Regions from separate parts of the Dorea sp. OM07-5 genome, predicted to be linked through region 1. Evidence: predicted binding sites of a transcription regulator. Region 1 holds the regulator's gene; the other holds the start of a gene.
What was found. Region 1 encodes Rex, which represses fermentation and respiration genes when NADH is low (regulators of the CRP and FNR family bind a similar motif). Its sites were predicted from a motif close to ATTGTTAANTANTTAACAAT; they were not measured.
Positions count from the first base shown of each region.

Region 2: a site for Rex is predicted at 11,468-11,487, ahead of DXC04_RS10605 (complex I 24 kDa subunit family protein). Genes of this name have one in related genera too.

Region 1 covers NZ_QUKZ01000002.1:49,354-66,282, forward strand. Annotated here, with positions in the region: gene plsX (phosphate acyltransferase PlsX) at 1-37, shown strand, start outside; gene acpP (acyl carrier protein) at 79-312, shown strand; gene rnc (ribonuclease III) at 372-1,067, shown strand; gene smc (chromosome segregation protein SMC) at 1,075-4,632, shown strand; gene ftsY (signal recognition particle-docking protein FtsY) at 4,656-5,597, shown strand; gene ilvA (threonine ammonia-lyase) at 5,611-6,831, shown strand; gene DXC04_RS02070 (2-isopropylmalate synthase) at 7,095-8,486, shown strand; gene DXC04_RS02075 (GntR family transcriptional regulator) at 8,515-9,168, shown strand; gene DXC04_RS02080 (NADP-dependent isocitrate dehydrogenase) at 9,213-10,418, shown strand; gene ppk1 (polyphosphate kinase 1) at 10,508-12,592, shown strand; gene abc-f (ribosomal protection-like ABC-F family protein) at 12,750-14,675, opposite strand; gene DXC04_RS02095 (redox-sensing transcriptional repressor Rex) at 14,810-15,466, shown strand; gene DXC04_RS02100 (NAD(P)H-hydrate dehydratase) at 15,640-16,929, shown strand, end outside.
Region 2 covers NZ_QUKZ01000010.1:55,202-72,130, forward strand. Annotated here, with positions in the region: gene DXC04_RS10560 (TrmH family RNA methyltransferase) at 1-698, opposite strand, end outside; gene DXC04_RS10565 (response regulator transcription factor) at 790-1,479, opposite strand; gene DXC04_RS10570 (HAMP domain-containing sensor histidine kinase) at 1,472-2,968, opposite strand; gene metK (methionine adenosyltransferase) at 3,046-4,233, opposite strand; SAM riboswitch class I at 4,397-4,495, opposite strand; gene DXC04_RS10580 (UDP-N-acetylglucosamine 1-carboxyvinyltransferase) at 4,571-5,863, opposite strand; gene DXC04_RS10585 (shikimate kinase) at 6,034-6,549, opposite strand; gene DXC04_RS10590 (hypothetical protein) at 6,818-7,246, opposite strand; gene DXC04_RS10595 ([FeFe] hydrogenase, group A) at 7,325-9,028, opposite strand; gene DXC04_RS10600 (NADH-quinone oxidoreductase subunit NuoF) at 9,040-10,908, opposite strand; gene DXC04_RS10605 (complex I 24 kDa subunit family protein) at 10,910-11,383, opposite strand; gene DXC04_RS10610 (LysR family transcriptional regulator) at 11,567-12,490, opposite strand; gene DXC04_RS10615 (V-type ATP synthase subunit D) at 12,589-13,248, opposite strand; gene DXC04_RS10620 (V-type ATP synthase subunit B) at 13,277-14,650, opposite strand; gene DXC04_RS10625 (V-type ATP synthase subunit A) at 14,653-16,419, opposite strand; gene DXC04_RS10630 (V-type ATP synthase subunit F) at 16,448-16,768, opposite strand; gene DXC04_RS10635 (V0D/AC39 family V-type ATPase subunit) at 16,761-16,929, opposite strand, start outside.

The sequences.
Region 1 (16,929 bases):
TAATGAGAAGATCAAAGAAAGTATTCAGCCGGAGTAATTTCCGTTGGATAGATAGAAGAGCAGAAAGGATGAACAGATATGGAATTTGAAAAATTGAAAGCAATTATCGCAGATGTATTAAATCTTGATGAGAATGATATTCACATGGATTCTACATTTGTAGATGATCTCGGAGCAGATTCACTGGATATTTTCCAGATTATTATGGGAATCGAAGAAACTTTTGATATCGAGATTGATAATGAAGATGCGGAGAAGATTGTTACAGTCGGAGATGCTGTAGAACAGATAAAAAACGCAACAAATGACTAGGCATGAACAAGACGAGAAAGCCCACAGCGGGCTTTTTCGTTTTATGAGGTAGATAATTTATGGATAATATGTTAAAAGAGTTACAGGATCGGATCGGTTATCATTTTCAGGATGATAAACTTCTGAAAAAAGCGATGGTACACAGTTCCTATGCAAATGAGAAGCATCTTCCAAAATACGAGTGCAATGAACGTCTGGAATTTTTAGGAGATGCGGTGCTGGAGCTTATTTCCAGTGAATTTTTATTTTCCCTGCACAAGACGATGCCGGAAGGGCAGCTTACAAAGACGCGCGCAAGTATGGTGTGCGAACCTGCGCTTGCTTTCTGTGCAAGAGATATTGAGCTGGGTAAATATCTGCTGCTCGGAAAAGGTGAGGATGCAACCGGCGGAAGAAAGAGAGAATCTGTCACATCAGATGCGATGGAGGCACTGATCGGTGCAATTTATTTGGACGGTGGTTTTGCTAATGCAAAAGAGTTTATTGAGAGATTTATTTTAAAAGATCTGGAAAATAAGAAGCTCTTTTATGATAGCAAGACTATCCTGCAGGAGATTGTACAGTCAAACTTTAAGGAACCTGTGTCCTATGAGCTGCTTGGAGAAAAAGGACCGGATCATAATAAAGTGTTTGAAGTGGCTGTCCAGATCGGTGACGACAGATATGGAGTCGGCTCCGGGCGCACAAAGAAAGCAGCGGAGCAGGAGGCTGCTTACCAGAGTATACTGGCACTTCGGAAAAAGAACATTGAGTAGGTGAGGTATGTATTTAAAAAGTATTGAAGTGCATGGATTTAAATCTTTTGCGCACAAATTAAAGTTTGACTTTCATAACGGAATTACCGGAATTGTCGGACCGAACGGAAGCGGTAAGAGTAATGTTGCAGATGCTGTCCGGTGGGTACTTGGTGAACAACGAATCAAGCAACTGCGTGGAGGCACGATGCAGGATGTTATTTTCTCCGGGACAGAGAACCGTAAGCCTTTAAGTTATGCATCGGTTGCGATTACGTTGGATAATTCTGATCATCAGCTTCCGATTGATTATGAGGAAGTGACGGTAACAAGAAAGTTATACCGTTCCGGCGAAAGTGAATATCTGATCAACGGCAGTACATGCAGGCTGAAAGATGTCAATGAACTCTTTTATGATACCGGAATAGGTAAAGAAGGGTATTCGATCATCGGACAGGGTCAGATTGATAAGATCTTAAGCGGAAAGCCGGAGGAGCGAAGAGAGCTTTTTGATGAAGCGGCAGGTATCGTTAAGTTTAAGAGACGGAAGAATACTTCTGTTAAGAAGTTAGAAGAAGAGCGTCAGAACCTTCTGCGAGTCAATGATATTCTTACTGAGTTGGAGAAACAGATCGGTCCACTGGAACGACAATCGGAAAAGGCAAGAGAATATTTGAAGAAGAAAGAAGCGCTCAAGACATACGATATTAATATGTTTCTTCTGGAGACAGAGAGACTTAAGGATCTTTCCGGTCAGGTGGAAGACAAGCTTAAGCTTACTAAAGAAGAGCTGGAGCAAGCTTCTGCAGATTATGATGGAATGAAGCAGGAATATGAAGCTGTAGAAGAGCAGATGGAGACGATTGATGAATCCATTGAACACTCCAAGAATCAGTTGAATGAGACTTCCATGCTTAAGCAGCAGCTGGAGAACCAGATCGCACTTTTAAAAGAACAGATCCACAGTGCACGTATGAACGATGAGCATTATGCCCAGCGTGCACAGAGCATTGAGATGGAACTGAGTGAACGTGAAAGCCAGCTTGCTGAACTTAAGAAAGAACAGACGGTAATTCTTGCGGAACATAAGGAAAGCCGGGACAAGGAAGATAAGGCGAAACTGACACTTGTTGAAGTACAGAGTAAGATTGCAGAACTGACAGATGCGATTGACCGCGGTAACAGCAATATCATGGATGTGCTGAATAACCGTGCATCTACGAAAGCAAAGATCCAGAAATATGACACGATGCGGGAACAGATCCAGGTGCGTCGTTCAGAGCTTACAAAACGGATTTTAGAGGAACAGACATCCGGAAACAAACAGCAGAAAGAGAAAGAAAAATATGCTGCGGAATTAGAAGATATTTCCGCACAGATCATTGAACTTAATGAGAAGCAGAATACATATGAAGAACAGATTAAAAGTATTCAGGCAGAGATGAACCGGCTGTCGGAACAGTTCCGTATCAGCCAGACTTCTTATCACCGGGAGCAGTCCAGACTGGAGTCTCTGAAAAATATTACAGAGCGTTATGATGGATATGGAAACAGCATTCGGCGTGTCATGGACAACAAGAACCAGGAACCGGGACTTCTCGGTGTTGTTGCAGATCTCATCAAAGTAGAAAAGCAGTATGAGATTGCGATTGAGACTGCACTTGGCGGAAGTATCCAGAATATTGTTACCCGTGATGAAGATACTGCTAAGCGGATGATTCAGTTCCTTAAGAAGAATAAGTTTGGACGTGCAACATTTCTTCCGCTTACAAGTATTCGTCCGGGAAATGGAATCGGCAGACCGGAAGCGCTGAAAGAGCCGGGAGTGATCGGACCTGCGAATGCACTTGTTACAGTCGATCCGAAATACAACGGTCTTGCATCGAATCTTCTGGGACGTACGCTTGTTGTTGACCACATTGATCATGGTATCCAGATTGCGGGAAAATACAAACAGTCAATCCGCATTGTTACGTTAGAAGGAGAACTGATCAATCCAGGTGGTTCTATGACTGGTGGTGCATTTAAGAATACGAGTAATCTGTTAAGCCGCAGGAGAGAGATTGAAGAATTGGAAAAAGCGGTACAGAAGTTAAAAGCACAGATGAATGATCTGGAGCAGTCTCTGAATGAAAAGAGAACGAAGCGTACCGGATATTATGAGAAGATAGAGCTGTTAAAAGAAGAATTGCAGAAGGCATATGTCGTTCAGAATACAGCGAAGATGAACCTTGATCAGGCGGAGGCGAAGATCCATACGTCAGAGAACATGATTTCAGATATTAACAGAGAATCAGAAGAGCTGGAACATGAGATGTCAAATATTTCTGATAATCAGGAATCTATACAGGTAGAGCTGGATACATCAGAGAAGATGGAGCAGGAGTTAAATGCCAGAATTGAAGCGGATCAGACTGTATTAGATCAGATCCGAGAGGAAGAAACTTTATGTCAGAAAGAGGTGGAGACTCTGCATCTTGCTAATGCAAGTCAGGAGCAGAAGATAACATTTATTACAGAAAATGTTACACGTATCCAGGAAGAAATTGATAAATTCACACAGGAAATGGAAGAACTTACAGCAAGCCAGGGCGGTAATTCCAAAGAAATCGAAGATAAGGAATTACAGATCCGTGAGCTGAAAGAGACGATTGCAAATTCCGGAGATTTATTTACAGAGATCCGGCAGGAGATTGAGAAATCAAGGAAAGAGCGTGAAGAACTGAACCAGAGACACAAAAGTTTCTTAAAGAAACGGGAAGAACTTTCGAAACATATGTCTAATCTGGATAAGGAAGTATTCCGCCTGGAAAGCCAGAAAGAAGGCTACGAGGAATCCACAGAAAAACAGATTAATTATATGTGGGATGAATATGAGATCACATATGGTCATGCACAGGAATTAAGGAATGCGAACCTTACAGATCTCTCCAAAATGAAAAAGTGTATCCAGGAGTTAAAAGGCGAAATCCGGCAGTTAGGTTCCGTAAACGTAAACGCAATCGAGGATTACAAGAATGTTTCCGAGCGCTATACGTTCTTAAAGAACCAGCACGATGACCTTGTGGAAGCGGAAGCGACACTGGAACAGATCATTGCGGAGCTGGATACAGCGATGCGTAAGCAGTTCAGGGAGCAGTTTGAACGGATCTGCAAGGAATTTGACACCGTATTCAAAGAACTGTTCGGTGGTGGTAAAGGAACGCTTGAGCTTATGGAAGATGAAGATATTCTGGAAGCAGGAATCCGCATTATCGCACAGCCACCGGGAAAGAAACTGCAAAATATGATGCAGTTATCCGGAGGGGAGAAAGCATTGACGGCGATTTCCCTGTTGTTTGCAATACAGAATCTCAAGCCTTCACCGTTCTGTCTCTTAGATGAGATCGAGGCGGCGCTGGACGATAATAACGTAGACCGTTTTGCAAAATATTTACACAAGCTGACAGAGAATACACAGTTTATTGTAATTACACATCGTAGAGGAACGATGATCGCTGCGGATAGATTATATGGAATCACAATGCAGGAAAAAGGTGTTTCAACCCTTGTTTCGGTAGATTTACTGGAAAATGAATTAAAATAATAGTATGATAAGAGGAGGCTGTTATGGCAGAGGAGAAAAAGGGCGGCTTTTTCAGTCGGCTCGTTTCAGGGCTTACGAAAACAAGAGATAATATTGTATCCGGAATGGACAGCATTTTTCACGGATTTACACATATTGATGATGATTTTTATGAAGAACTGGAAGAAGTTATGATCATGGGAGATCTGGGCGTTCAGGCAACCTATGATATTCTGGATGACCTGAAAGAAAAGGTAAAAGAGCGTCACATCAAAGAACCGGCAGACTGCAGAGAAATTCTTATTGAGAGTATCAAAGAACAGATGGATGTTGGTGAGACTGCTTATGAATTTGAAGACAAGACTTCTGTTGTAATGATGATCGGTGTCAATGGTGTCGGAAAGACAACGACAATCGGCAAGCTCGCAGGAAAACTGCGTGCCCAGAATAAGAAAGTCGTACTGGCTGCTGCGGACACATTTCGTGCTGCTGCCGGTGAACAGTTAAAAGAATGGGCAAACAGATCGCAGGCAGAGCTGATCGGCGGTCAGGAAGGTTCCGATCCGGCATCCGTTGTATTTGATGCAGTTGCAGCCGCAAAGGCAAGACATGCAGACGTACTTTTATGCGACACGGCAGGAAGACTGCACAACAAGAAGAACCTGATGGAAGAGCTCAGAAAGATGAATCGTATCATTGACCGGGAATTTCCGGAAGCATACAGAGAGACGCTGGTCGTGCTGGATGCGACAACGGGACAGAATGCACTGCAGCAGGCAAAGGATTTTAATGATGTTGCGGATATTACCGGAATCGTACTGACGAAGATGGATGGAACAGCCAAGGGTGGTATTGCAGTTGCAATCCAGGCAGAACTTGGTATACCGGTGAAGTACATCGGTGTCGGAGAAACAATAGATGATTTGCAGAAATTTGATGCGGATGCATTTGTAAATGCGTTATTTGCGAAGGAAGACGAGAATTAGGAGGGCAACAAAGATGGAAAGTTTAACACTGGAAAGTTTTGAACAGGCGAGTGAGATCGTGAAAAAAGTCACACTGCCTACCAAGCTGGTTTACAGCGAGTATTTAAGCAAAGAGACAGGTGGTAAGATTTATCTGAAACCGGAAAATATGCAGTATACAGGCGCTTACAAAGTACGTGGATCTTATTATAAGATCAGCAGAATGTCAGAAGAAGAGAGAGAACGTGGACTCATCACTGCTTCTGCCGGAAACCATGCACAGGGTGTTGCCTATGCAGCACAGCAGTTTGGCTGTAAAGCAACAATCGTTATGCCGACAGTTACACCACTTATCAAAGTCAACCGTACAAAGAGCTATGGAGCGGAAGTTATCCTTCATGGTGATGTTTATGACGATGCATGTGCGTATGCGCTGAAGCTTGCCGAAGAGAAAGGATACACATTTGTACATCCGTTTGATGATCTGGAAGTTGCAACCGGACAGGGAAGTATCGCAATGGAGATTGTACAGGAACTTCCTACAGTTGATTATATTCTTGCTCCGATCGGTGGTGGCGGACTGATCACAGGTGTATCAACACTTGCGAAGATGCTGAACCCAAAGATCAAAGTCATCGGTGTAGAGCCGAAAGCAGCAGCAAGTATGACTGCAGCATTTAATGCGGGTGAGCCGGTTACACTGGACAGCGCAGATACGATTGCTGATGGTACAGCTGTAAAACGTGTCGGAGAAAATATTTTCCCATATGCGAAAGAGAATATCGATGAGATTCTGCTCGTAGAGGACGATGAGTTGATCGGCGCTTTCCTTGATATGGTAGAGAACCATAAGATGGTTGTCGAAAATTCCGGACTTCTGACAGTTGCAGCGCTGAAACAGATGAACTTAAAAGGTAAGAAAGCAGTTGCAATCTTAAGCGGTGGTAATATGGACGTTATTACGATGTCATCTATTGTACAGCATGGTCTGATCCAGAGAGACCGTATCTTCTCTGTATCTGTACTCCTTCCGGATAAAGCCGGTGAGCTAGTGCGTGTTGCGAAGACGATTGCGGATGCCAAAGGTAACGTTATCAAACTGGAACACAACCAGTTTGTAAGCACGAACCGTAATGCGGCTGTGGAGCTTCGTATCACAATGGAAGCATTTGGAACAGAGCATAAGAATGAGATTCTCCAGGCACTGGAAGATGAAGGACTTCGCCCGAGAGAGATCAGTGCAAAACTGTACTAATGAAAAGAAATGCTGAAAGTATGATATAGCAAAACATGACTTTCTGCCAGGTCATCTGGTGGAAGTAATAATTGAATACAGAGATGCTACAGACATAAAAGCAGTATGGGTATAATAGGAGAGAACCTAAGATATTCATATTGCTTTTCTATTTTCCTCATAAAAATTTTAATTTCTTCTTGACATACAATGTATGATTGTATACAATCATACATAAAGATTGAAAAAGAATAGTATTTGTTACGGAAAGAGAGATGACAGCAATGGAAGATAGAAAAGTATACCTTGATAAACACAGCAATCTGTTGCAGCTGGAAGAGCATATGTATCCGCTCGTAGATGTCGATAAACCGAATGTGTTCCGGAATCTGTTCCACTATGATGAGATCCCGAAGATTGCATTCAATGACCGTATTGTACCGCACAGTATGCCGGATGAGATCTGGATCACAGATACAACCTTCCGCGATGGACAGCAGTCCAGAACTCCGTACACGACAGATCAGATCGTAACGCTTTATGATTATTTTCACAGATTGGGCGGACCGAATGGAAAGATCAGACAGTGTGAATTTTTCCTCTACAGTAAAAAAGACAGAGATGCCGTTTATAAATGTATGGAGCGAGGATATAAGTTTCCGGAGATCACAAGTTGGATCCGTGCAAGCAAGAAAGACTTTGAACTTGTGAAAGAGATCGGTATGAAAGAGACCGGTATTCTTGTAAGCTGTTCTGATTATCATATTTTTTATAAACTGAAAATGACAAGAAGAGAGGCAATGAACCATTATCTTTCTGTCGTTCGTGAATGTCTGGAGACAGGAATTTCACCTAGATGTCATCTGGAAGATATTACACGATCTGATATTTACGGATTCGTGATTCCGTTCTGTCTGGAACTTATGCATCTGATGGAAGAATATAAGATTCCGGTGAAGATCCGAGTCTGTGATACGATGGGATATGGTATCAACTATCCGGGTGCCGTGATCCCAAGATCCATTCCGGGTATTATCTATGGCCTTCGTGTACATGCCGGAGTTCCGAGCGAACTGATCGAGTTCCATGGACATAACGATTTCTACAAAGCAGTCAGCAATTCTACAACCGCATGGCTGTACGGTGCAAGCAGTGTAAACTGTTCGCTGTTTGGAATCGGTGAACGTACCGGTAATACACCGTTGGAAGCTATGGTATTTGAATATGCACAGCTTCGAGGAACACTGGATGGCATGGACACAAGAGTGATCACAGAGATTGCAGAGTATTACGAGAAAGAGATCGGCTACAGAGTCCCGTCGAGGACACCGTTTGTCGGAAAGAATTTCAATGTTACCCGTGCAGGAATCCATGCGGATGGTCTGCTGAAAAATGAAGAGATTTATAATATTTTCGATACAGATAAATTCCTGAATCGCCCGCCACTTGTTGCAATTTCAAATACATCCGGTCTTGCGGGAATCGCACACTGGATCAATACTTACTTCGGACTGAAAGAAGAGAAGCAGGTTGACAAGAACAGCAAGCTTGTTGACAAAGTAAAAGAGTGGGTAGATAAGGAATATGAAAGCGGTCGTGTCACCGTCCTGACAGATGAAGAACTGTTAGGTGTTATTGATGAGGCGTGCAAAGAGCTTGGCATCCGTCTCAGATAACAACGAACAAATTGAGAGAGGTATAAAAATGATGGAATATCAGGATCAGTCTCTGAGAGGAAGAGTTTTTCAGAGACTGCGTGAAGATATATTAAATGGTAAATACAAAGAAAATGATGAGCTTAGGGAGATTTCCATCGGGGATGAACTGGGAGTCAGCCGTACACCGGTAAGGGAAGCTCTCCGTCAGCTTGAACTGGAAGGACTGGTACGGATCGTACCGAATAAAGGCGCTTATGTGACCGGAATTACAAGAAAAGATGTAGCAGACATCTTTAAGATCCGCTCGATGTTAGAAGGTCTGTGCGCCAGATGGGCAACTGAGCATATTACGGATGAACAGATTGAAGAGCTGGAAGAGATGCTTCTTCTGTCAGAATTTCGTCTGAAAAAGGAGCAGAGTTCTATCGCAGAACAAGTATCCGAACTTGACGGAAGATTTCACAGAGTTCTTTACGAAGCATCGGACAGCCGTATATTAGAACATGTCCTGACAGATTTTCATAAGTATGTGAAGCTGGCAAGAAAGACTTCTGTTGGCGAAGAACACCGGGCCGAAAAATCCATTCAGGAACACCGGGCGATTCTGGAAGCAATCAAACAGAAAGACGCAGACAAGGCAGAAGAACTTGCGAATCAGCATATCAAAAATGTAATGCAGAACCTGCATCTGGAAGAATAATAATCAGATAGAATATAGAAAATAACGTAGAAAGGGAGAAGAACATGGCTAAGATTAAAATGACAGTACCAATTGTGGAAATGGACGGAGACGAGATGACAAGAATCCTTTGGAAGATGATTAAGGAAAATCTTTTGGAACCTTTCATAGAGTTAAATACTGAATATTATGATCTCGGACTGGAACACAGAAACGAGACAGATGATCAGGTGACGATTGATTCGGCAAATGCGACGAAAAAATACAAAGTCGCTGTAAAATGTGCAACAATTACACCGAATGCCGCCCGCGTAAAAGAATATAACTTAAAAGAAATGTGGAAGAGCCCGAATGGAACAATCCGTGCTATCTTAGATGGAACGGTATTCCGTGCACCGATCGTTGTAAAGGGCATTGAACCTTGTGTAAAAAACTGGAAGAAGCCGATCACCATCGCAAGACATGCATATGGAGATGTGTATAAAGGTTCTGAGATGAAGATTCCAGGAGCAGGAAAGGTAGAGCTTGTTTATACTGCAGAAGATGGCAGTGAGACAAGAGAACTCGTACATAATTTTGACAGTGCCGGAGTTGTACAGGGAATGCATAATATCAATCATTCGATTGAGAGCTTTGCAAGAAGCTGTTTCAATTATGCACTGGATACAAAACAGGATCTCTGGTTTGCTACGAAAGATACAATTTCCAAAAAATATGACCATACATTCAAAGATATTTTCCAGGATATCTACGATGCAGATTATAAAGACAAATTTGAAGAAGCAGGAATTACTTATTTCTACACACTGATCGACGATGCGGTTGCCCGTGTTATGAAATCCGAGGGTGGTTATATCTGGGCATGCAAGAATTATGACGGAGATGTTATGAGTGACATGGTATCATCTGCATTTGGTTCACTTGCAATGATGACATCTGTGCTTGTGTCTCCGGAAGGATATTATGAGTACGAGGCAGCACACGGAACCGTACAGCGCCACTATTACAAACATCTGAAAGGTGAAGAGACATCCACAAACTCTGTGGCAACAATTTTTGCATGGACAGGAGCACTACGTAAACGTGGTGAGATGGATGGAAACAAAGAGCTGATGGCATTTGCAGACAAGCTGGAAAAAGCAACGATTGATACAATTGAAAGCGGCAAAATGACAAAAGACCTGGCACTTATTACAACACTTGAGAATCCGACTGTGCTGAACAGCGAAGACTTTATTAAAGCGATTGCAGAAAAATTAAAAGAGGACTAAACTTTACAGAGATTTTACGGAAAACAGATATACTTCAAACAGAACTATGGTATTTTTGTAAAAGGCAAAAAAGTAAAAGGAGTACTGTTATGAAGAATATATATTGTAATCGGGAATTATCGTGGTTAAAGTTTAATGAACGTGTATTAGAAGAGGCAGAGAGTAAAGACGTTCCATTATGTGAACGTCTTACCTTTGCCTCTATTTTTCAGACAAATCTGGATGAATTTTTTATGGTCAGAGTCGGATCGCTGCAGGATCAGATGTTACTGCACAAAGAAATCCGTGACAACAAAACAAAGAAGACAGCCAAAGAACAGATCGAGGCAATTCTGGAAGAAGTAAAGCGGCTTGGCAAAAGACACGGGAAAGCTTTCGAAAATCTTTTGCAGGAACTGGAAGCGTATGGCGTACGTTTTGTAGATTTCCGGCATATCGACGAGGGAGTCAGTCAGAGACTGGAACGATATTTTAAGACAGAGATTGCACCTCTCATTTCGCCTACGATCATCAGCAAGAGACAGCCGTTCCCATTTCTTAGGAACAAAGATATATATATTGTTGCAGTACTGGAAACGAAGAGTAAAAAAGAGCGTCTCGGTATCATTCCGTGCTCAAACAATGTGTTTAAACGTCTGATCGAACTGCCGGATCATCCGGGCACTTTTATGCTGTCAGAAGAATTTATCCTGCATTATGTGCCGGAAGTATTTAAAGGATACCGTATCAAGGCAAAATCTGTGATCCGTATTACAAGAAATGCGGATATCGATGCGGATGCATTGTATGATGAAGATCTGGATTATCGTGATTTTATGGCAGATCTTATCAAAAAGCGTAAAAAACTGACTCCGGTTCGCATAGAATTTTCAAGAGAAATGAATAAAAATGTTGTTGCAACATTGTGTAAATATCTGGAAATGGACAAGACGCATGTGTTTTTGTCGGATGCACCGCTGGATCTCTCATTTGTATTTGAAATCCAGGACCGTCTGAGAAAAAATCCGGAACTGTTTTATGAGAAAAAGGTGCCGCAGAAATCACCGATGTTTCAGGATGGTGAGAGTATTCTTGCGCAGATACGCAGGGAAGATAAGTTACTTTCCTATCCATATGAGTCTATCCGCCCATTTCTTCATATGTTAAATGAGGCGGCAGAAGATCCGGATGTTATTTCAATAAAAATGACTCTGTACCGCCTTGCAAAGCAGAGCAAAGTCGTGGAAGCACTGGTAGAGGCGGCAGAGAATGGAAAAGAGGTTATTGTTCTTGTAGAGCTGCGTGCAAGATTTGATGAAGAAAATAATATTGAATGGTCCAGAAGACTGGAAGATGCCGGATGTCAGGTAATCTATGGGCTGGATGGATATAAAGTGCATTCCAAGCTGTGTTTGATCACAAGAAAAAATGATAATCATGTGGAATATTTTACACAGATCGGAACGGGAAATTATAATGAGAAAACATCCAGACTGTATACAGATTTATCCCTGATGACATCAGATCCTGCAATTGGTCTGGAAGCATCCAATGTATTCCAGGCACTTCTGAAAGGTGAAGTTGTTGAACAGTCAGAGAAACTTCTTGTCGCACCAAAATGCCTGCAGAACCGTGTGCTGGAAATGATTGATGAGGAAATTGAACACGCCAGACATGAAGAACCGGCATATGTCGGTGTGAAATTAAATTCGCTGACAGATAAGAAAATCATTGATAAACTGGCGGAAGCGTCAAAAGCAGGTGTAAAAATTGATCTTGTAATACGTGGAATCTGTTGTCTGCTGCCGGGAGTTCCGGAAAAGACAGAAAATATCCGCGTGATCAGTATTGTAGGACGTTTTTTGGAACATTCCCGTATTTATATTTTCGGAACAGAAGAGCGCAGTAAAGTTTATATCGCATCGGCGGATTTTATGACAAGAAATACGGTACGCCGCGTGGAGGTAGCTGCGCCGGTGGAGGATGTAAGATTGAAGGAATGTCTGCTTAAAGATTTCCGGATTATGTTAAATGACAATGTCCAGGCGCGGAAAATGAACCCGGATGGAAATTATACAAGAATAAGGAATGACAAAGAGCCACTTTCTGCCCAGGAATATTTTTATGAGGAGGCTTATAAAAAAGCCGGAAAAAAAGAGCAGCCACAGGTGAAAACGGAAACGGCAGAATCATAATGAGATGGACAATCGAATAAAGATGAAGTGATGATTCGGTATGATTATATAATTGGAATTGCACCGTTAAGTAAAAAAGGCTTTAACTTCTCGCAGTCAAAGCCTTTTTGTATTATTTATCTTATGCGATAAGAACAGTAGTTTTGACTAAGATAATTTAGTCTTCAGCAAGAATTTCCCAGTTTTTATAAAGAGTTTCCAACTCTTCCGCAATCTGTACTTTCTCTTTGGCGAGTTCCTGGCATTTGACAGAGTTTGTGAAAATCTCTTCTTGTACCATAAGTTCATCAATTTCCCGGTCGCGGTCTTCGAGTACGCTGATGCGTTCTTCCGTCTTTTTTAATTCATTCTGGCGTTTGCGTTCCTTAGCCTGCAGTTCTTTTTGTTCCTGCCAGCTTAATTTGGAAGCGGAGACTTCACCGGAATCGGTGGAAGAATCAGAAGTCATATCGATATTTTCTGTATATGCAGCTGTGAGTTCTTCCTTTTTCTCCAGGTAATAATCGTAATTTCCAATGTAATTGACAAACGTATGATGCGTAAGATCCAGGATTCTTGTGGCAGTCTGATTGATGAAATAACGGTCATGCGAAACATAGAGCAGTGTTCCGGTATAATTATTCAGCGCTTTTTCCAGAATTTCTTTTGAGGTAATGTCTAAATGGTTGGTCGGCTCATCGAGGATCAGGAAGTTTGCTTCAGAGAGCATAAGCTTTGCAAGAGAAACACGTCCTCTTTCACCACCGCTTAAATCGGAAATCCGTTTAAAGACATCGTCTCCGGTAAATAAGAATGCTGCAAGCATGTTCCGGATCTGCGTATTTGTAAGAGTCGGGTAATCATCCGAAATCTCTTCAAAGATTGTCTTTTCCATATGGAGCACATGGTGTTCCTGATCGTAGTAGCCAATCTGGACATTCGTACCAAGGGTGAAAGTTCCGTTGTCTGCAGGGAGAACCTGATTTAAAATCTTAAGCAGAGTCGTCTTGCCGGTTCCATTATCGCCGATGATCGCAACGTGTTCGCCACGCTTGATCTCAAAACTGATATCTGAAAATAACGTCTGTGGTGGAAAAGCTTTACTTAAATGTTCTACCGTCAGTACATCATTACCGCTGATGGTTGCAGGTTCCAGCTTTAACTGAAAGTCTTTGTTTGTTTCTATCGGTTTTTCTACCGGCTTGATCTTCTCAAGCATTTTCTCACGGCTTTCCGCCCGTTTGATTGATTTCTCGCGGTTGAAAGAGCGGAGCTTTTCAATAACAGCTTCCTGATGCTTGATCTCTTGCTGTTGGTTGAGATATTCTTTGATACGCGCTTCGCGGATCTGCTGTTTTTTCTGAGAGTAATCAGTATAATTACCAGAATAAGTCATCAGTTCACCGTTTTCTATTTCGATGACTTTCGTAACAATCCGGTTCAGAAAATAACGGTCGTGTGAGACGATCAGTACTGCACCCGGATAATTTAATATGTAAGTTTCCAGCCACGTGATTGAATTCAGATCCAGGTGGTTGGTCGGCTCGTCCAGAAGCAGAATATCCGGTTTAGTAAGCAGAAGTTTGCCGAGAGAAACACGGGTTTTCTGTCCTCCGGAGAGCGTATTCACCGGTTTGGTAAATTCTTCTTCCTGAAAACCTAGTCCCTTTAAGACACCAGTCAGTTCGCTTTCATAAGCATATCCATTTTCGCGTTCAAATGCTGCGGTCAGCCGGTTGTAGGAGTCCATGTGGTCTTCCAGAGAGTCTCCACTTAAATCCTTCATCTCCAGTTCCAGCTGACGGATCTTCTGTTCCATGGCAATGATATCTGCTTTTGCCGTGCGCACTTCTTCGTAGATCGAACGATCTGTATTCATGTCCTGATGCTGGGCGAGATATCCCATAGTCTTTCCTTTGGTCAGGATGACGGAACCACCATCTGACGGCAGTTCTCCGGCAATTATCTTGAAAATAGTAGATTTGCCGGCTCCGTTCGGGCCTACAAGGGCAGCTTTCTCATGATCTTCTATATGAAAAGAACCATCTTTCACAATGATTTCTTCACCAAATGCTTTGTTAATTCCATGACAGGCGAGTATCATAAAAAATTCCTCCTTATCTGTTCACATACGTTCTTATTATAGCGAAAACGTAATAAAAAAACTACTAAAAAATTGACTTTATTCATACAATTTTATATAATAACAGTTAGAATATATATGGGAAGGTGAAAAAATTGGATAATCGAGGAATATCACAGGCAGTCATCCGACGTTTGCCGCGATATTATAGATATTTAGGAGAACTCCTTGAAAATGGGGTAGAACGTATTTCTTCTAACGATCTGAGCAAAAGGATGAAGGTTACTGCGTCTCAGATTCGTCAGGATCTTAACAATTTCGGAGGATTCGGACAGCAGGGATACGGCTATAATGTCAAATATCTATATACAGAGATCGGCAAAATCCTGGGACTGGAAGAAGATCATAAGATCATAATCATTGGTGCAGGTAATTTGGGACAGGCACTTGCAAATTATGCAGCGTTTGAAAAACGTGGATTTATCCTGACCGGAATTTTTGATGTAAATCCGCGTCTGGAGGGAGTTGCGATTCGTGGAGTGCCGATCCGCATGATGGACGAGTTGAAGTCCTTTGTCCAGAAGAATGATGTAGAGATTGCTGTACTTACAATTCCAAAAGAGAAGGCAATCGAAGTTGCGAATATGCTTGTGGAGAACGGCGTGCGCGCGATTTGGAACTTTGCACATACAGACCTCAATCTGCCGGATAATATCATTGTTGAGAATGTGCATTTGTCAGAGAGTCTGATGCAGTTATCTTATAACATCAGTCGTTATAATGAAGACCAGCGCAAAAAAGGAAAGAACTAGTAAAAGCAGACGTATAGAAACAGGCATGTGTATACAGGCTTGTTTTTATACGTCCTTTTTATATGATACCAGAGCAGAAAAGCCTGCATTCATGTGAGCTTGTCAGTAAGCGGATGTAAGGTTTTGTGACTCCGCAGGTGTCATAAGTACGATTATATTAGGGAGATGAGCATATGAGGTTTTTACCGGATGGAGACAGTATGAAGGCGGCAGATAAGGATACGATAGAGAATCTCGGTATCCCATCACTGGAACTGATGGAACGTGCGGCGAGGAGTTGTATTGATTCCATGAAAAAGGAAAAGCTGGATTTTACAGATGTTCTGATTGTCTGTGGATCGGGAAATAATGGCGGAGATGGTTTTGCTGTCGCGAGACTTTTAAAAGAAGAAGGATGTGCGGTTACTGTTTTTATGGCGGGGAATCCGGCACATTTAAGTGCGGAATGCCGATATCAGTGGAAGCTTTTTGAAAGCATTGGAGGATCGATCCGCGACCACTACCCGGATGGCACATACAGCCTGATCATTGATGCTATATTCGGTGTTGGTCTGAGTCGGGAAGTAACCGGGCATTACCGGGAAGTTATTGAGTGGATGAATGAAGCGTCCGGAACAAAAGTTGCAGTGGATATTCCATCGGGAATCAATGCCGGAAATGGTTGTGTGCTTGGTATTGCATTCCGCGCAGATTATACAGTGACGTTTCAGGTTGAGAAGATCGGACTTATCTTTTATCCTGGAAAAGAATATGCAGGTAAAGTCACAGTGACAGATATCGGAATATCACTCCGGACGATGGAGAAGAACAAGAACATTGCATATCTGCCGGACAGAGAGGAATATATCAGAATGCTGCCGGACAGACCGGAAGATTCCAATAAGGGTACTTATGGAAGGCTGCTTGTGATCGCCGGAAGTAAAGGGATGAGCGGAGCTGCATTTCTTAATGCAATGGCAGCTTATCGGATGGGAGCCGGACTGGTGCAGATTTATACGGAGGAATCGAACCGGATCATTTTACAGGCACTCCTGCCGGAAGCAATCATCACAACCTATACAGAATTTGACAAGGAAGAAGTGAAACGGCTTTTAAGTCACGCAGATGCGGTATGCATTGGTTCCGGACTTAGTAGATCCAAGACTGCAAAGAAGATTTTAAAAACCGTATTGTCCAATGTGGAAGTAGCATGTGTGATCGATGCAGATGGACTGAATCTGCTTGCGGAGCATTTGAAATATACAGAATATCTTACAGAAGGAAGGTTTATCCTGACTCCGCATATGAAAGAGATGTCCAGACTGACCGGACTTTCTGTTCCTGAAATCAGAGCTAACAGACAGCAGGTGCTGGAATCTCTGACGAAAGAATGGAACGTTACCTGTGTCCTGAAAGATTCAAGAACGTTGATTGGAGAAGCCGGAAAACGGACCTGTGTCAATACAAGTGGCTGTCAGGCGCTG
Region 2 (16,929 bases), on a different contig from region 1:
ATGATATAGTGATCTGCCATTTTCGAGGTTTCTTCACGCAGCCCGTTCCCCTCATTTCCAATCAGGAATGCACAGGAGAAAGCATAATCTTCTTCATCATAAGACTTCTCCCCGTCCAGATGCGCCGCGTATACTTTAATCCCGGCATCTTTGATCTTGCGGATTGCCTTCAGGATATCTTCCGCATAATAAAACGGCATCCGGTAAATAGAACCCATCGTTGAACGGATTGTTTTCGGATTGTAAATATCCACACAGTCACGGCTCATGATCACACCTGTTACACCTGCGCCTTCTGCAGTCCGCACAATCGTACCCATATTTCCCGGATCCTGCAAATTATCCAGCACTAGCAGATGCCTCTTTTCGCCTTTTAACAGATCCTCCAGCTTATAGGATTTCTGCCGCACAACACAGAGAACACCCTGTGGTGTCTTTGTATCCGATGCATGTGCAAATACAGTATCCGTCAGCACTTCTATATGCACTCCGGCTTGCCCTGCAATCGCATTTACCAGCACTTTTTCTTTTTTATAAAAAGATTCAGATACATATACTTCCTGTAATTCATCCACCGGCACTTCCCGGAACATCCGGATGCCTTCCACAAGAAATACATGTTCTTCATCTCTTAATTTTCTCTTCTTTTTTAAATTAATCAGTCTTTTAACTTTTCCGTTTGCTGTACTTGTAATCATTCTCTCTGTCCCTTAATAACTATAATATTGAAGCACCTCTGATTATGGTGCCTGCAAATCGCTTTTTACTTCACCTTTTTCACAATAATTGTTATACTTTGAAACGGTATCCGACACCCCAGATTGTCTCGATATACTGAGGGTTGGATGTGTCCATCTCGATCTTTTCACGGATTTTCTTAATGTGCACGGTTACAGTTGCGATGTCACCGACAGATTCCATATCCCAGATTTTCTGGAACAGTTCATCTTTGGAATACACATGATTCGGGTGTGCCGCAAGAAATGACAACAGATCAAATTCTTTTGTTGTAAATGTTCTCTCTTCTCCATTTACCCATACTCTTCTTGCAGTCGTGTCAATCTTAAGTCCTCGGATCTCGATCACTTTATTTTTTTCTGCCATGCTTCCGATCAACCGATCATATCTTGCAAGATGTGCTTTCACACGTGCCACCAACTCGCTCGGGCTGAACGGCTTTGTCATATAATCATCCGCTCCCAATCCCAGTCCACGAATCTTATCAATATCATCTTTTTTTGCTGATACCATAATGATTGGTGTGTTCTTCTCATCTCTGACCTTCCGACAGATTTCAAATCCATCTACCCCCGGAAGCATCAGATCAAGAATCAGAAGATCATATTCTTCCTGAAGTGCTTTCTCAAGTCCACTGTCTCCATCATTTGCAACTTCCACTTCAAATCCGCTCAGTTCCAGATAGTCTTTCTCCAGATCTGCAATCGTCTCTTCGTCTTCAACTATTAAAATCTTACTCATTCAATGGTACCTCCTGATATTTTCTCAAAACAAAATACATCGTTGTTCCTGTGTCTTCTCTGCTGGTTGCCCAAATCTTACCACCATGCTCTTCCACAATCTTCTTAACAATAGAAAGCCCGATACCGCTTCCGCCTTTGGAAGAATTTCTTGAAGCATCCGTTCTGTAAAAACGGTCGAAAATATTTGGCAGATCCTTGGCTGCAATTCCTTTGCCGTTATCTTCCAGTTCAACCTGAATAAAGTCACCGACATCTTTTACACGAAGATTGATGATCGGTTTTCTTTTATCCATATATTTCAACGAATTATTTACAATATTATGCACAACACGCTTGATCTGTTCCGCGTCTGCAATCACTTTCACTTCTGGATCTACATAATTAAAATATTCAAATTCTACATTTTTTGACTCCAGTTCCAGCGACAAATCTTCTGCACAATCTGTAAAATAATCATTTACAGATATAATATTGAAGTTATATGGAATACGGTTTGTGTCAATCTTGGAATACAATGTCAACTCATTGATCAGTGTATTCATCTCATTCGCTTTATTATAGATCGTCCGGATATATTTGTCCATTTTCTCCGGTGTATCCGCTACTCCGTCCATGATTCCTTCTGCATATCCTTTGATTGCTGTCACCGGTGTCTTAAGGTCATGGGAGATATTACTGATCAGCTCTTTGTTCTCCTTGTCAAACTGAATCTTCTCTTCTGCACTGTCCTTTAACCGCTTACGCATATCTTCCAGATCACTGCAGAGCTGGCCGAGCTCATCATCAGACTCCGGTTTGATCTCAAAATCCAGATTACCTTCTTTGATATTATAAGCTGCCCTCTTCATCTTTGACAACGGACGCATGATTCCGCGGTAGATCCACATGAGCAAAATAAATGCCGTTGCGATTAAAACAATAACAACCACACAGATCAAGTCTACAAAAAGCTCCTCCACTTCTGGTATAACGTTCTTCATGTCTGTAACGATAAATGCGCTTCCTTTTTCTCCGCTTCGATATTTAAAATCAATCTGCTTGATCAGTACCTGAGCATTGCCACCCAGATAAAGTCCATTTTTCGCATCGGCATCTGCCTCACCATACTTCGGAAGCTGACGGATCACATATTTTGTTTCCCCACTGTCTGTACCAATGTAAACAATTGTATTTCCTTTTCGCACAAGCAGATAGGCTTTTTTCTTTTCCAGTTTTTTATTTACTTTCTCAAGTCTGGTCGCATCGCCCATCTCTTCCGGATCTTCGGCAATAATCTTCTTTAGTTCTTCATACGGCTTCTCAGTTACTTTTGACAATACCTGCATAGAATTTGATAAGCTCTCCCAGGTTGTATCAGTAACTCCATATGTCTTTTCGATTGAGCTGATCTGATGTCTGCACAGGACTATTCCCATAGTTGTTGTCAATATAATCGGAATCAGCGTAATCGTTAAAAATGCTATCACAAGTCTTGTTCTTATTTTCATAGGAACACCTCCAGACTCAAGTATAGCATGAAAAAAGGCGCTTCACATCAAAGCGCCTGTAAACATTTCTAAAAATTTTATAAATATGCTTTCAGTACATCCACCTTATCTGTCTTTTCCCAGGAGAGGTCGATGTCTGTACGTCCAAAGTGTCCGTAAGCTGCTGTCTGCTTGTAAATTGGTCTTCTCAAATCCAGCATTTTGATAATTCCTGCCGGGCGGAGATCAAAGTTCTCGCGGATGATCTCAACCAGTTTTTCATCAGATACTTTACCGGTTCCAAATGTATCTACCATAATGGAAGTCGGATGAGCAACTCCGATTGCGTAAGAAAGCTGGATTTCACATTTCTTGGCAAGTCCTGCTGCAACAATATTTTTCGCAACGTAACGTGCTGCGTACGCTGCTGAACGGTCTACCTTTGTGCAGTCTTTACCTGAGAATGCTCCGCCGCCGTGACGTGCCATTCCACCGTAAGTATCTACAATGATCTTGCGCCCTGTCAGTCCACTGTCTCCGTGTGGTCCACCGATAACAAAACGTCCTGTCGGGTTGATAAAGAATTTTGTATTCTCGTCTACCATCTCTGCCGGAAGTACTGTGTCAAATACATATTTCTTAATATCTTCGTGAATCTGCTCCTGTGTCACATCCGGATCGTGCTGTGTAGATAAGACAACTGCATCCAGACGTTTCGGAACATCATTTTCATCATATTCTACTGTAACCTGTGTCTTTCCATCCGGTCTCAGATAAGAAAGCGTTCCGTTCTTCCTTACTTCTGTAAGTTTTCTTGCCAGTTTATGCGCCAGAGAAATCGGATATGGCATCAGTTCCGGAGTCTCATCCGTTGCGTATCCGAACATCATACCCTGGTCACCGGCTCCGATCGCATCAATCTCATCATCGCCCATTGTATGCTCTTTTGCTTCCAACGCTTTATCAACTCCAAGAGCGATATCTCCAGACTGCTCGTCAATTGCTGTGATCACACCACATGTCTCTGCGTCAAATCCAAATTTTCCTCTTGTATAGCCAATCTCTTTTACTGTATCGCGTACGATTTTCTGAATATCAACATAAGCATTTGTAGTGATCTCACCCATAACGAGAACCATACCTGTCGTTGTTGTTGTCTCACAAGCCACACGGCTCATCGGATCCTGTTCCATCAGTGCATCAAGAATCGCGTCTGAAATCTGGTCGCACATTTTATCCGGATGTCCTTCTGTAACGGACTCGGATGTAAATAATCTTTTTTCCATGTCATTCTCCCTTCTACTTTCTCCCGGGGACGGGGATTTTCCAGAAAATCCCCGTCCCCTTTTAAAAAAGACCTGTCCCTTTTTATGTTATCCACATAATCATCCACAATGCGAAAAAAACAGTCCACAACAAGTGGACTGTTTATATTCTCATATATCAATCTTCTTATTGTTCGATTACTCGCTCAGGTTGGCACCTTCCCATGATGGGGGTTGCCGCAGCTTCACAGATCCTTTGTACCTCCACTGCTCTGAATAAGAGAAAGTTAGCAATATTTATTATTTTCTTTGTTACCTTATAGAACTTTACACGTTTTAACTGTTCTTGTCAACTGATTTATCCAACTTTTAATTTGAATTTCTGAATTTCTTTCTCAGTTTCTACTTTTTCGATGACACCGCCAAGACCTCTGAGCTTCTCTTCGAATCTCTCATATCCTCTTTGGATATATACAATATCATCTACAATTGTAATGCCTTCTGTTGCAAGTCCTGCAATACAAAGTGCAGCTCCTGCGCGGAGATCCGGTGCACTCACTCTTGCTCCGCTGAACTTCTCAACACCTTCGATAGTTGCTGAGTTGCCTTCCACTTTGACATTCGCTCCCATTCTGGCAAGTTCGTCCAGATATTTGAAACGATTTTCAAAAATACTCTCTGTAATTGTGCTTGTTCCCTTGCAAAGTGCAAGCGTCACACCAATCTGTGGCTGCATATCCGTTGGGAATCCAGGATATGGAAGTGTCTTCACATGTGTACTTGTAAGATCTCCCTTGGATACAACACGCACTGCATCGTCAAATTCTTCTACCTCACAGCCAATCTCTTCCAGTTTGGCAATCGTAGCTTCCAAATGCTTCGGAATGACATTCAATACTGTCACATCTCCTCTGGTTGCCGCTGCCGCAAACATAAATGTTCCGGCCTCAATCTGATCCGGAATAACTGAATACTCTGTACTGTGAAGCTGTCTGACTCCACGAATCTTGATCACATCTGTTCCTGCACCACGAATATTCGCTCCCATGCTGTTCAGGAAGTTTGCCACGTCTACAACGTGTGGCTCTTTAGCCACATTCTCCATAATTGTAAGACCGTCTGCCATCGCAGCCGTCATCATTACATTGATCGTAGCGCCTACACTGACAACATCAAAATAAATATGTTTACCAACAAGCTTCTCAGCTTCTGCCATGATCTTACCATATTCAATCTCTACTTCTGCGCCCAGTGCACGGAAACCTTTCAGATGCTGGTCAATCGGTCTGCTTCCGATATTACATCCTCCCGGCAGTGCCACTTCCGCATGTTTGTACTTTCCGAGCATTGCGCCAAGTAAATAGTAAGATGCACGGATCTTTTTAATATAATCATATTCTATACTGAAATCATGAATGCCTCTTCCGTTGATCGTCACAGTATGACGGTCAATTCTATTCACTGTCGCTCCGATTCCGGCAATTGCGTCCAGTAATACATTAATATCGTTGACATCCGGAAGATTATCAATCTTAACTGTCTCATCTGTCATGATCGCAGCCGCAAGAATTGCAAGTGCCGCGTTCTTTGCTCCCCCTATTTCGACCTCTCCGACTAACGGATGGCCACCTTTAATAATATACTGTTCCATTAACCACACCTCTATATAATATTGCTGTCTATGATATAAGCATATTGGATATAGCAGTTATGCCCATTTTGTTCTCTTAAAAATCTAAAACAGGAAGACTCCCACTTCCTGAGTCTTTGCTATTATAGCACAAATCCAACATTTGTAAAATATTTTTTAATTTTATGTAATTATTTTGTAACATTTAATCCGTTTTCAAGCACACGAAGAACTTCCTCGATTGTCTCTTCCAGATCCCGTCCTTCCTCACTGATCGTGAGATCTGCATACCGTTCAAATAATGCGGTACGCTCCTCATACAGATCTTTTAATCTCTGACCGTCTTTTAACACAACACCTCTGTTTTTAGCATTATGGAGTCTGTTATTTATTGTCTCATACGACGTATGTAAATATACGATCGTTCCGGTCTCTTTGTAATGCCTCATTGCATTCTCGCAATATACAACACTTCCTCCCGGCGAGATAACAGCACGCTCTTCCTGAATCTCCGCATTCACCCGGTCTTCAATCCGTAAGAAACCTTCATTTCCTTCTTCTGCAATAATCTCTTTAAGCAAACGCTTCTCCACTTCCTGGATTACCAGATCTGTATCTACAAACTTATATCCCAGTCTCTTAGCAACAACAACACCGACTGTGCTTTTCCCCGATGCCGGCATTCCGATAAATACGATATTCTTCATATTTTTCATCCTTTAGTCTGTATTTGTTTGAAATCTTTTGATACTTATTACATTTTAATCCTATCCATTTTAACATAAGATTCCTTTTTCGTCCACTTCTTGCTTCAGAATCTACTGCCTTTACAAGATTCGAACTCATTTTTTATCATTTTCTGACCAATTCTACCAATACCGCTCTGCCTGATCTGCCAACGGATACTTTACCATAAAAAATAAGAACCGGAAATCCTTTTATTCCTCCGGTTCTTATTTTGTATAAATTATCTCTTCAGGATACACTCTCATTCAGAAAATAATATTTTCTCTGAAAGTTTCTCCGCTCCTGCCTTCGGCGGCATATCTCCTGACAGGTCATTACCCACACCAGCTCACGAAGCCAGTCATCTTCCATTTTCGTCGGAAGATCATCTGTTTTATCCTTCTGCTTATCTGCAAAGTCGATCTGACCTTTCACATTTGCATAAACACGACCGCATATCATCTGTATTTGCAAACGATCCGGATACTCATCATAAATCATACTGACGTCATATTCCAGCCGGTCGCATTCTGCCTCTACATATGGCAGAATCTTTTTCACTTCGGCCGGATACATACTCTTCATATAAGATACATCCCGGCTGTTTTCCCGCTCCCAGGCTGTATCGATTGGCAGCTGATTTTGATATGCCATATAAAAAGGCAGTTTCTCGCTCATCGGTTCTGCTCCTTCCAGGGAAATTATCTGCTTTATTATATGCATTTTTTCATAAGCTGTTCCCTGAAATCTTTTCTGTTATTCATTTTTTGCGGCTTCAAAATTCCGATGCAGAAGTTTGTGTTCTTTTCCTTTCAGCAAGCCATCGTACAACGTCTGAACCAACGGATTTTCATTGGACTTCTTAATCTGGGTATTCACATCTGAATCATAAAGACCCTTCATTCTTGCTGATTTTGTTCTCGGTCCGGCCGGTACCGGCTGTCCACCACCCATGACACAGCCTCTGTAACATGCCATTACTTCTACGAAATCATAGTGTACTTCCCCGGCCTTGATCCGCTTCAAAAGTGCATCTGCATTTCTGAGACCACTTACGATTGCCGCACGAATGGTTCTGCCGTTGTAATCAAATTCTACTTCTTTCAGGCCTTTCTCTCCACGCACACCGCTGAATTTGATATTATCCATATCTACACGGTTATGTCCTTTACGCAGACGTCTCAAAACCGCTTCGGTCACACCGCCGGTTACACCAAAGATCACTCCGGCACCGGATCCGATTCCAAATGGCATATCTGACGCTTCAATTTCCAGATTCTCAAAACGGATACCAGACTTGCGAATCATGGAAACGAGCTCGGTTGTTGTCAGTACATAATCGATATCCTGCTTACCGTTTGTTGAAGATTCCGGTCGTAAAATCTCAGCTTTCTTCGCTGTACAAGGCATAATAGATACAGATACCACTCGTTTTCCGAGATTCTTCTCCGGATCTTTATAATATTCCCGTACTACAGCGCCGAACATCTGCTGTGGTGACCGGCAGGTCGAAAGATTCTCGGCAAATTCCGGATAACGGTTTTCACAATATCTTACCCATGCAGGACAGCAGGATGTAAAGAGTGGCAATTTTTCTCCGGATTCCAGCCGATTCAAAAGTTCTTCCGACTCTTCTATAACTGTAAGATCCGCACCGTAAGATGTATCAAATACTTCATCAAATCCCATACGATGCAGGACATTTACCAATTTACCCATAACATTTTCGCCACGCGGCAGACCGAACTGATCTCCTACTGCCACACGGACTGCCGGTGCGATCTGTGCGATCACTTTGGTATCTTTATCTGCAAGAAGATCCCAGATAACATCCATGTTGGTCTTAATACTGATTGCGCCTGTCGGACATACAACCCGGCATTGTCCACAGTTCACGCAGTCGGTCTCTGCAATTTTCTTATCAAATGCAGGTGTTACCAGCGCTTTTGTTCCTCGATATGCAAAATCAATTGCATTTACTGCCTGCACATTGTCACACATACGTACACAGTCACCGCACAAAATACATTTATTCGGATCTCTCACGATCGCCGGCGAACTGTCATCGATCGGCTGTAATTCTTTCGTATTTTCAAATCGGACATCCATAACACCCATCCGGTGCGCAAGGCTTTGCAGCTGACATTCTCCACTTTTGATACAAGTTGTACAGTCTCTGCAGTGCGCTGCCAGAAGTAACTCCAGAATTAATTTCCGATACTTCATCAGGCGCGGTGTATTTGTATAGATCACCATTCCGTCTCTCGGTGGTTCGGAACAGGATGCAAATGTTTTTCCTTTATCATTTTCTACTGTACATAAACGACAGGCACCATATACAGACAGTTCTGAATGGTAACATAAGGTTGGTATATCAATATCTGCTTTACGAATGACGGTAAGAATATTCGGTTCATCCGTAAATTCTACTTTTCTTCCATCTATAGTCATTACTCCCATGACGTTTCCTCCTATCTGGCAACAGAAATTGCCTTAAACGGACACTGTTCCATACAGGCTCCGCACTTAATGCATTTCTCCTGATTAATGTGATACGGTGATTTCAACTCACCTTCAATTGCTCCAGCCGGACAATTTCTTGCACACTTGGAACATCCTTTACAGATGTCCGGATCAATCTGGAACTGTCTGAGATTTGTACAAACCCCTGTTTTACACTTCTTTTCCTCAATATGTTCTCTATATTCTTCTGCAAATGCATTCAATGTACTGATAACCGGTTTTGGCGCACTCTTTCCAAGTCCGCATAACGCGGTACTCTCAATCATATCGGCCAGTTCACGCAACTCATCTATATCTGTCGGTTTTCCATTTCCGGCTACGATTCTTTCAAGAATCTCCAGCATTCTTTTTGTACCTTCTCTGCATGGCACACATTTTCCACAGGATTCTCTCTGCGTAAAGCTCATAAAGAACCGGGCTACTTCTACCATACAGGTATTTTCATCCATAATAACAAGTCCGCCGGAACCGATCATCGCTCCGATCTTCGCCAGCGAATCAAAATCCATCTTGCTGTCCAGCTGTTTCTCTGTCAGACATCCGCCCGATGGTCCGCCGATCTGAACCGCTTTGAACTTTTTACCGTTCTGAATGCCTCCACCGATATCATAAATAACTTCCCGGAGAGTAATTCCCATCGGCACTTCGATAAGTCCTGTGTTTCTTACATTACCTGTCAATGCGAATGCTTTTGTTCCCGGGCTTTCCGGTGTACCGATACCCAGATACCACTCTGCGCCGTTTTGAATGATCATTGGTACATTTGCGTAAGTCTCAACGTTATTTAATACTGTAGGTTTTGCCCAGAGTCCCTGCTGTACTGTACGCGGCGGTTTTACTCTCGGCATACCACGTTTGCCCTCAATAGATGCTGTCAGCGCACTTCCTTCGCCGCAGACAAATGCTCCGGCTCCTCGGTTGATATGTAAACGGAAGCTGAAGTTTGTTCCCAGGATATGATCTCCTAAAATTCCAATCTCTTCCGCCTGATGGATTGCCGTCTCCAGTCTCTGGATCGCGAGCGGATATTCGGCACGGACATAAATATATCCTTCCTGCGCCTGAACCGCATATGCAGCGATCATCATACCTTCGATCATGCGGTGCGGATCACCCTCCATAATACTTCTGTCCATGAATGCGCCCGGGTCACCTTCGTCACCGTTACAGACTACGTAACGAATCTTTTCCTTCTGGGATGCTACCTGTTTCCATTTACGTCCGGTACGGAATCCTGCACCGCCACGTCCTCTTAAATTTGACTCATAAATCATATCGATCACGGATTCCGGTGTCATCTCAAACAATGCTTTTTCTAATGCAGAATATGCTCCGACCACCATCGCTCCTTCGATGTGATCGGCATCGATATGTCCGCAGTTTTTCAATACAAGTCTCGTCTGCTTTGCGTAAAATGGGATCTCTTCCTGTGAAGCATAGACCTGTCCGTCCATATGATATAACAAACGTTCAATCGATTTTCCTTCGCAGATTGTTTTCTGATAGATCTCTTCACAATCATCCGGCGACACTTTAATATATAAATAATTATGTGGTTCGATTCTCACCAGCGGTCCCATTTCACAGAATCCGTGGCAACCACTCTTCATAACCTTGGTATGTGCAATCTCTGCGCCGAACTCCACCGATACATTCCCGTCATTCTTTGTCAGTTCCAGCATTTTCTGGTAAATTTTATCTGAACCCCCGGCCAGACATCCTGTTCCACCGCAGATCAAAACGCGACATTTCGCACGCTGCCGCTTCTGACATTCAGTACGATATTCTTTTAATTCCGTTCTGTTCTCTATCTTCATGTTATTCTCCTCTCAACTCTTTCAGCAGATCCACTACTTTTTCCGGTGACATCTTAGGATACACAACATCATTTACTGTAATCGCCGGTGCCAGACCACATGCCCCCAGACAGGACACCGTCTCCACAGTAAAATACAGATCGTCTGATGTATGCTTCTTATCATTTAATCCGAGTTCCTTATACAAACGTTCCAGGATCGGAATGGATTTTCTCACATGACAGGCTGTTCCATCACAGACTTTAATGACATATTTGCCTTTCTGCTCGAAAGAAAAATTCTCATAAAAACTTGCCACGCTGTACGCCTTTGCTTCCGTAATCCCGATCTGTTTTGCCACATATGTCAGAAGTTCCGGTGGCAGGTATCTGTACTCCTCCTGAATATCCTGGATAATCGGGATCAATGATCGTTCTTCTCTTGTGTGTCTTGCTATGATTTCATCTGCTTTCTCATAATACGATGTATCTAACATAATATCCTCATCCTCCTTTTTGTTCATTTTTCCCTGATATTGGCTATTTTTTATCAATTTATTGTATATTATATCATAGAAATTATTGATATGTTTATATCAATATCCGATGTCTTCCATATAGAATTTTATATATCCTAAAAAAAGATGCACCCTCAGGCACACCTTCTTTCTTCTAGACAATTATATTTCTTCAATTTTCCTTCTCAGATGCTCAAGAAATTCTTTTTCTTTCTGATTCATCACATATCCTTTTTTATATATCAGTGCATCCCTCATTTTATGTCTTAGAAATCCGACTTCCTTCTGCACAAGATGATACCGTTCCAGCATCTTTTCCGGCAGCGGAGATACCCACATATAACTGTTCTTCACTTCTCTTAAAATATCAAACTGACTTCCTCTTTCAAAAATATATATTTTCTTTTTCGGATGATAGGCTTCCCTTCCTTCCCGGTAAAATTCAATATATTCTCCGTTCGGGAGCCTGGAATCTCCATGTAAGATTTCTACTCCGTCCGATAATTCTCCCGGAGACTGAAAATCCTTTTCTGCAAGTTCTCCGTCTGCGGAAGTCAAAAGTAAATAATCAAATTCATTGATCACCTGCATTTCCAGATTCCGAAGCTGAAGAAGCGATTGGTAATCCTCCTGCTTTCTCCGCTGATACCGTATAATTCCAAGATCATATCCATTCTGACCGATACTGTCGATTGCCGTCATCGTACTTGTCTCCCGGAAATCCACATCCATCTCCATCTGGTCATCCTGGTTGCTGATATACTCGGCAAAAGCATGCGCAATATAGCTGGCCCGGGGCACACAAAATCGAAGTGTCAGCTTTTCACTGCGTTCTTTTCCATAATGTTCCCTTAGCTCATCAACATCCCGGATGACTTTTCTGGCATATTCCAGAAAATTCTGTCCGTCTCTTGTCGCCTGTACTCCTTTTGAGGAGCGTTTAAAAATCTGTATGCCAAATTCTGTTTCTACATTTTTAATTGCTTTGCTTAAGTTTGGCTGCGCAATGTAAATCTCTTTTGCAGTCTGTGAAATCGATCCTCTTTTATCTATTTCAATAATGTATTTGAAATCCGTCAAATTCATTTGTATCTCTTCCCTTTTCCATGATGCCGATGTTCCGTTCCGCCTTATTCTCTACGCGAAACGAAAAGGCGACACATCTTTTGTATCGCCTTTTCATTCTAAGCTCTTTCGCTGTAGTGATGTGCTTCTTCAAGCATCATATCTTTTACTTTCATCAGACGGATCTGAGAGCTTCTCTCGTTCTCGTCCAGCTTCATCGTGATATATTTGATTGTCTCCTGAGCCTCCGGAATTGTCACATGCTCCAGCGCATTTACACGACGTCTTGTCTTCTCGATCTCAGCCGCCATAAGCTGGCATGCTTTTTCTGTCTCCGCAAGTTTCAACATATCCGGCAGAATGTCCGCCAGTGATTTTACAGCACCATCCAGATCACTGGATGTAAATGCAAATCCATAAGAATAAATATCATTGGCATCAGCAGTCCTTGTCTTCGTATTGAACACAGGAATGTCAACGCTCATAACATTTTTATTGCCTACTTCCAGATTTACTTCCTGTTTTGGTGCCATCAGTGCGGTATTCAACGTAGCCTCATCCATTCCGGCTTTGGCTATAACAAAGTTCTTATTTGCAGAGAGGATTCCGGCTTCTACTTTCTGACGAAGTGCCATGTTCTCCTTTACCAGCTCCAGAAACTGACGCATCAGCTCATCACGCTTGTCTTTCAGGAGCTTATGTCCCCTTCTTGCTGTAACAAGCTTCTTCTTCGTCTTGGTCAGTTCCATCCGGGTAGGAGTGATCTGTTTCGATGCCATTCGCTACCTCCTTATTTCCATTACCTGATTATTGCTTTCCATAATACTGGTCTAAGAATTTGTCGTCGATACGTTTCAACTCTGCTCTTGGCAGCATAGACAATAATTTCCAGCCAATTTCCAGTGTCTCCTCAATAGATCTGTCGTTGTCATATCCCTGGGAAACATATTCTTTTTCAAATGCTTCTGCAAATTCTGCATATTTCAGGTCAATCTCTGTTAAGGCAGCTTCTCCTAAGATTGTCATCAGTTCTTTTGCATCTTTTCCACGGGAATACGCAGCAAATAACTGGTTCATCGTATTGGAGTGGTCTGCTCTTGTTTTGCCTTCACCGATACCTTTATCTTTCAGACGGGAAAGAGACGGTAATACATCAATCGGCGGCTGTAATCCTTTACGATACAGCTCACGACTTAAGATTACCTGACCTTCTGTGATATATCCGGTAAGATCAGGAATAGGATGTGTCTTATCATCCTCAGGCATAGTCAGGATTGGGATCATAGTGATACTTCCGTCTTTACCTCTCTGACGTCCGGCTCTTTCATACATTGTTGCAAGGTCTGTGTACATATATCCTGGATATCCACGACGTCCAGGTACCTCTTTCTTCGCTGCGGAAATTTCACGCAGCGCATCTGCGTAGTTCGTGATATCTGTCAGGATAACCAGAACGTGCATATCTTTTTCAAATGCCAGATATTCTGCTGCTGTCAGTGCCATACGAGGAGTTGCGATACGCTCTACAGCCGGGTCATTTGCAAGGTTGATAAACAGAACGGTTCTGTCAATCGCACCTGTCTCTTTGAATGACTCGATGAAGTAGTTAGACTCTTCGAATGTAATACCCATTGCAGCAAATACAACGGCAAATTTCTCATCTGTTCCACGTACCTTTGCCTGTCTTGCAATCTGGGCTGCCAGCTGGGAATGTGGCAGACCGGAACAAGAGAAGATTGGCAGTTTCTGTCCACGAACCAATGTATTCAGACCATCAATGGCAGATACACCTGTCTGGATAAACTCTTCCGGGTACACGCGGGCTGCCGGGTTCATAGGCAGACCATTAATATCTCTTCTTTCCTCCGGCAAAATCTCCGGTCCATCATCAATCGGACGTCCCAGTCCATCGAAGACACGTCCCAGCATATCCGCAGATACACCAAGCTCCATGCTTCGTCCGAGGAAACGTACTTTACTGTTACTTAAGTTAATACCGGCAGCATTCTCATAGAGCTGTACTACTACGTCATCTCCATCTACTTCCAGTACTTTACAGCGTCGTTTTTCTCCGCTTGCGAGTTCGATTTCACCAAGCTCGTCGTATTTAACGCCTTCTACACCTTTTACCATCATCAGCGGTCCGGCAACTTCCTGTATTGTTCTATATTCCTTTGGCATAATTAGAAGTCCTCCTTCCCGATCGTTCCTGCTACTTCTTTACCGAGTTCATCCATGATCTTCTCATATTCTGTCTCAATATTTTCAGCTAATGTATATTTATAACGACCGATTTTCTCTCTGACATCCATTACAAGAAGATCTTTCATGGATGCACCTTTGTTCAGAGCTTCTGAAGCCTGATCATAGAATGCAAGAACCAGTTTCATCATCAAATACTGTTTACGAAGTGGTGTGTAAGTATCTATTTCGTGGAAAGAGTTCTGATGCAGGAAATCTTCACGGATAGATCTTGCTGCTTCCATCTTCAGACGGTCAGACGGAGACAATGCATCCATACCTACCATCTGTACAATCTCTTCCAATGCTGCTTCTTCTGTCAGAAGGCTCATCATTCTCTGACGGTCATCCATCCAGTCCGGAGCAACGGTTTCATTAAACCAGTCTTTCATATTATCCAGATACAGCGAATAACTGGTCAGCCAGTTAATAGCCGGAAAATGTCTCTTATATGCCAGTGCGGAATCCAGTCCCCAGAATACCTTAACGATACGAAGGGTTGCCTGTGATACCGGCTCTGATGTATCACCACCCGGAGGAGATACGGCTCCGATTACGGACAGGGAACCTTCTCTTGCATCTTTACCGATGGAAACTACACGTCCGGCTCTCTCGTAGAACTCTGCCAGACGGGAACCTAAGTATGCCGGGTAACCTTCCTCACCAGGCATCTCTTCCAGACGTCCTGACATCTCTCGAAGCGCCTCTGCCCAACGGGATGTAGAATCTGCCATCAATGCTACAGAATATCCCATATCACGGAAATACTCTGCAATCGTAATACCTGTATAAATAGATGCCTCACGGGCTGCGAAAGGCATATCGGATGTGTTCGCGATCAGAACGGTTCTTTCCATAAGGGAACGTCCTGTCTTCGGATCCTTCAGTTCCGGGAACTCATTCAGAACGTCTGTCATCTCATTTCCACGCTCTCCACAACCGATGTAAACTACGATGTCAGCTTCTGCCCATTTTGCAAGCTGATGCTGGATAACTGTCTTACCGCTTCCGAAAGGTCCCGGAACGGCTGCAACTCCACCTTTTGCGATTGGGAAAAATGTATCAACAACACGCTGTCCTGTTACAAGCGGTGCATCCAGCGGCAGTTTCTTCACATATGGACGTCCTGTACGAACCGGCCATTTCTGCATCATTGTCAGCTCTTTGTCTCCGTCCTTCGTCTCCAGAACTGCAACAACTTCTTCTACCGTAAATTCACCGGATTTGATCTCTTTGACTGTTCCGCTTACTCCATAAGGAACCATGATCTTCTGCTCAACAACTGCTGTCTCCTGAACAGTACCGAGCACATCTCCCGCTCCAACTTCTTCTCCGACTTTTGCAACCGGAACAAATTCCCATTTCTTGTCTCTCTTCAGGGAAGCAACTTCAACACCACGCTGTAAGTTATTTCCCGAAATCTTCATAATATCATCCAGAGGACGCTGGATACCATCATAAATGCTTGTGATCAGACCAGGGCCAAGTTCTACTGACATTGGTGCCCCTGTTGATTCTACCGGTTCTCCCGGTCCAAGTCCTGATGTTTCTTCGTATACCTGAATTGATGCCTCATCACCGTGCATCTCGATGATCTCTCCAATCAGACGCTTTTCACTAACACGTACAACGTCACGCATGTTAGCATCTCGCATTCCGGATGCGATGACCAGCGGTCCTGCTACTTTTTTAATCGTACCTGTACTCATTTGGACGAATCACCCTCCATTTCTTATTTTATTGTTGCGAAAACAGAATATCAGAACCGACAGCCACTTCCACAGACTTCTTAACGCCCGCGACTCCTGCTCCCGTATTACCGGCAATGCCAGGAATCTGGATGATCGCCGGGATGATTTCTTCCTGATATCTTGCAATTTCATGTTTTAACTGATCGGCCCAGGCTTCTGTAATATAAATAATTCCGTAACCACCTGTTGCCAGTTTGTGAAGCTCTTCGGCAGCTTCTTCATGGGTAGTAACCGGAAATGTGTCAAGCCCCAGTGTAGCAAAGCCGTAGATGCTGTCATAATCGCCTAATACTGCAATCTTATACATACATTTCCCTTACCCTTTCCCGAATAGAATCATCCGGCAGGTCGTTAAGCTTACCGGAAAGAATGATTCGTACCGTTTTTATTTCATTCTGTCTTGCAATTACATAGGCAATTACCGGTCCTATTGTAAATGCATTATATTTCTGCGGGCTAATCGTCTGG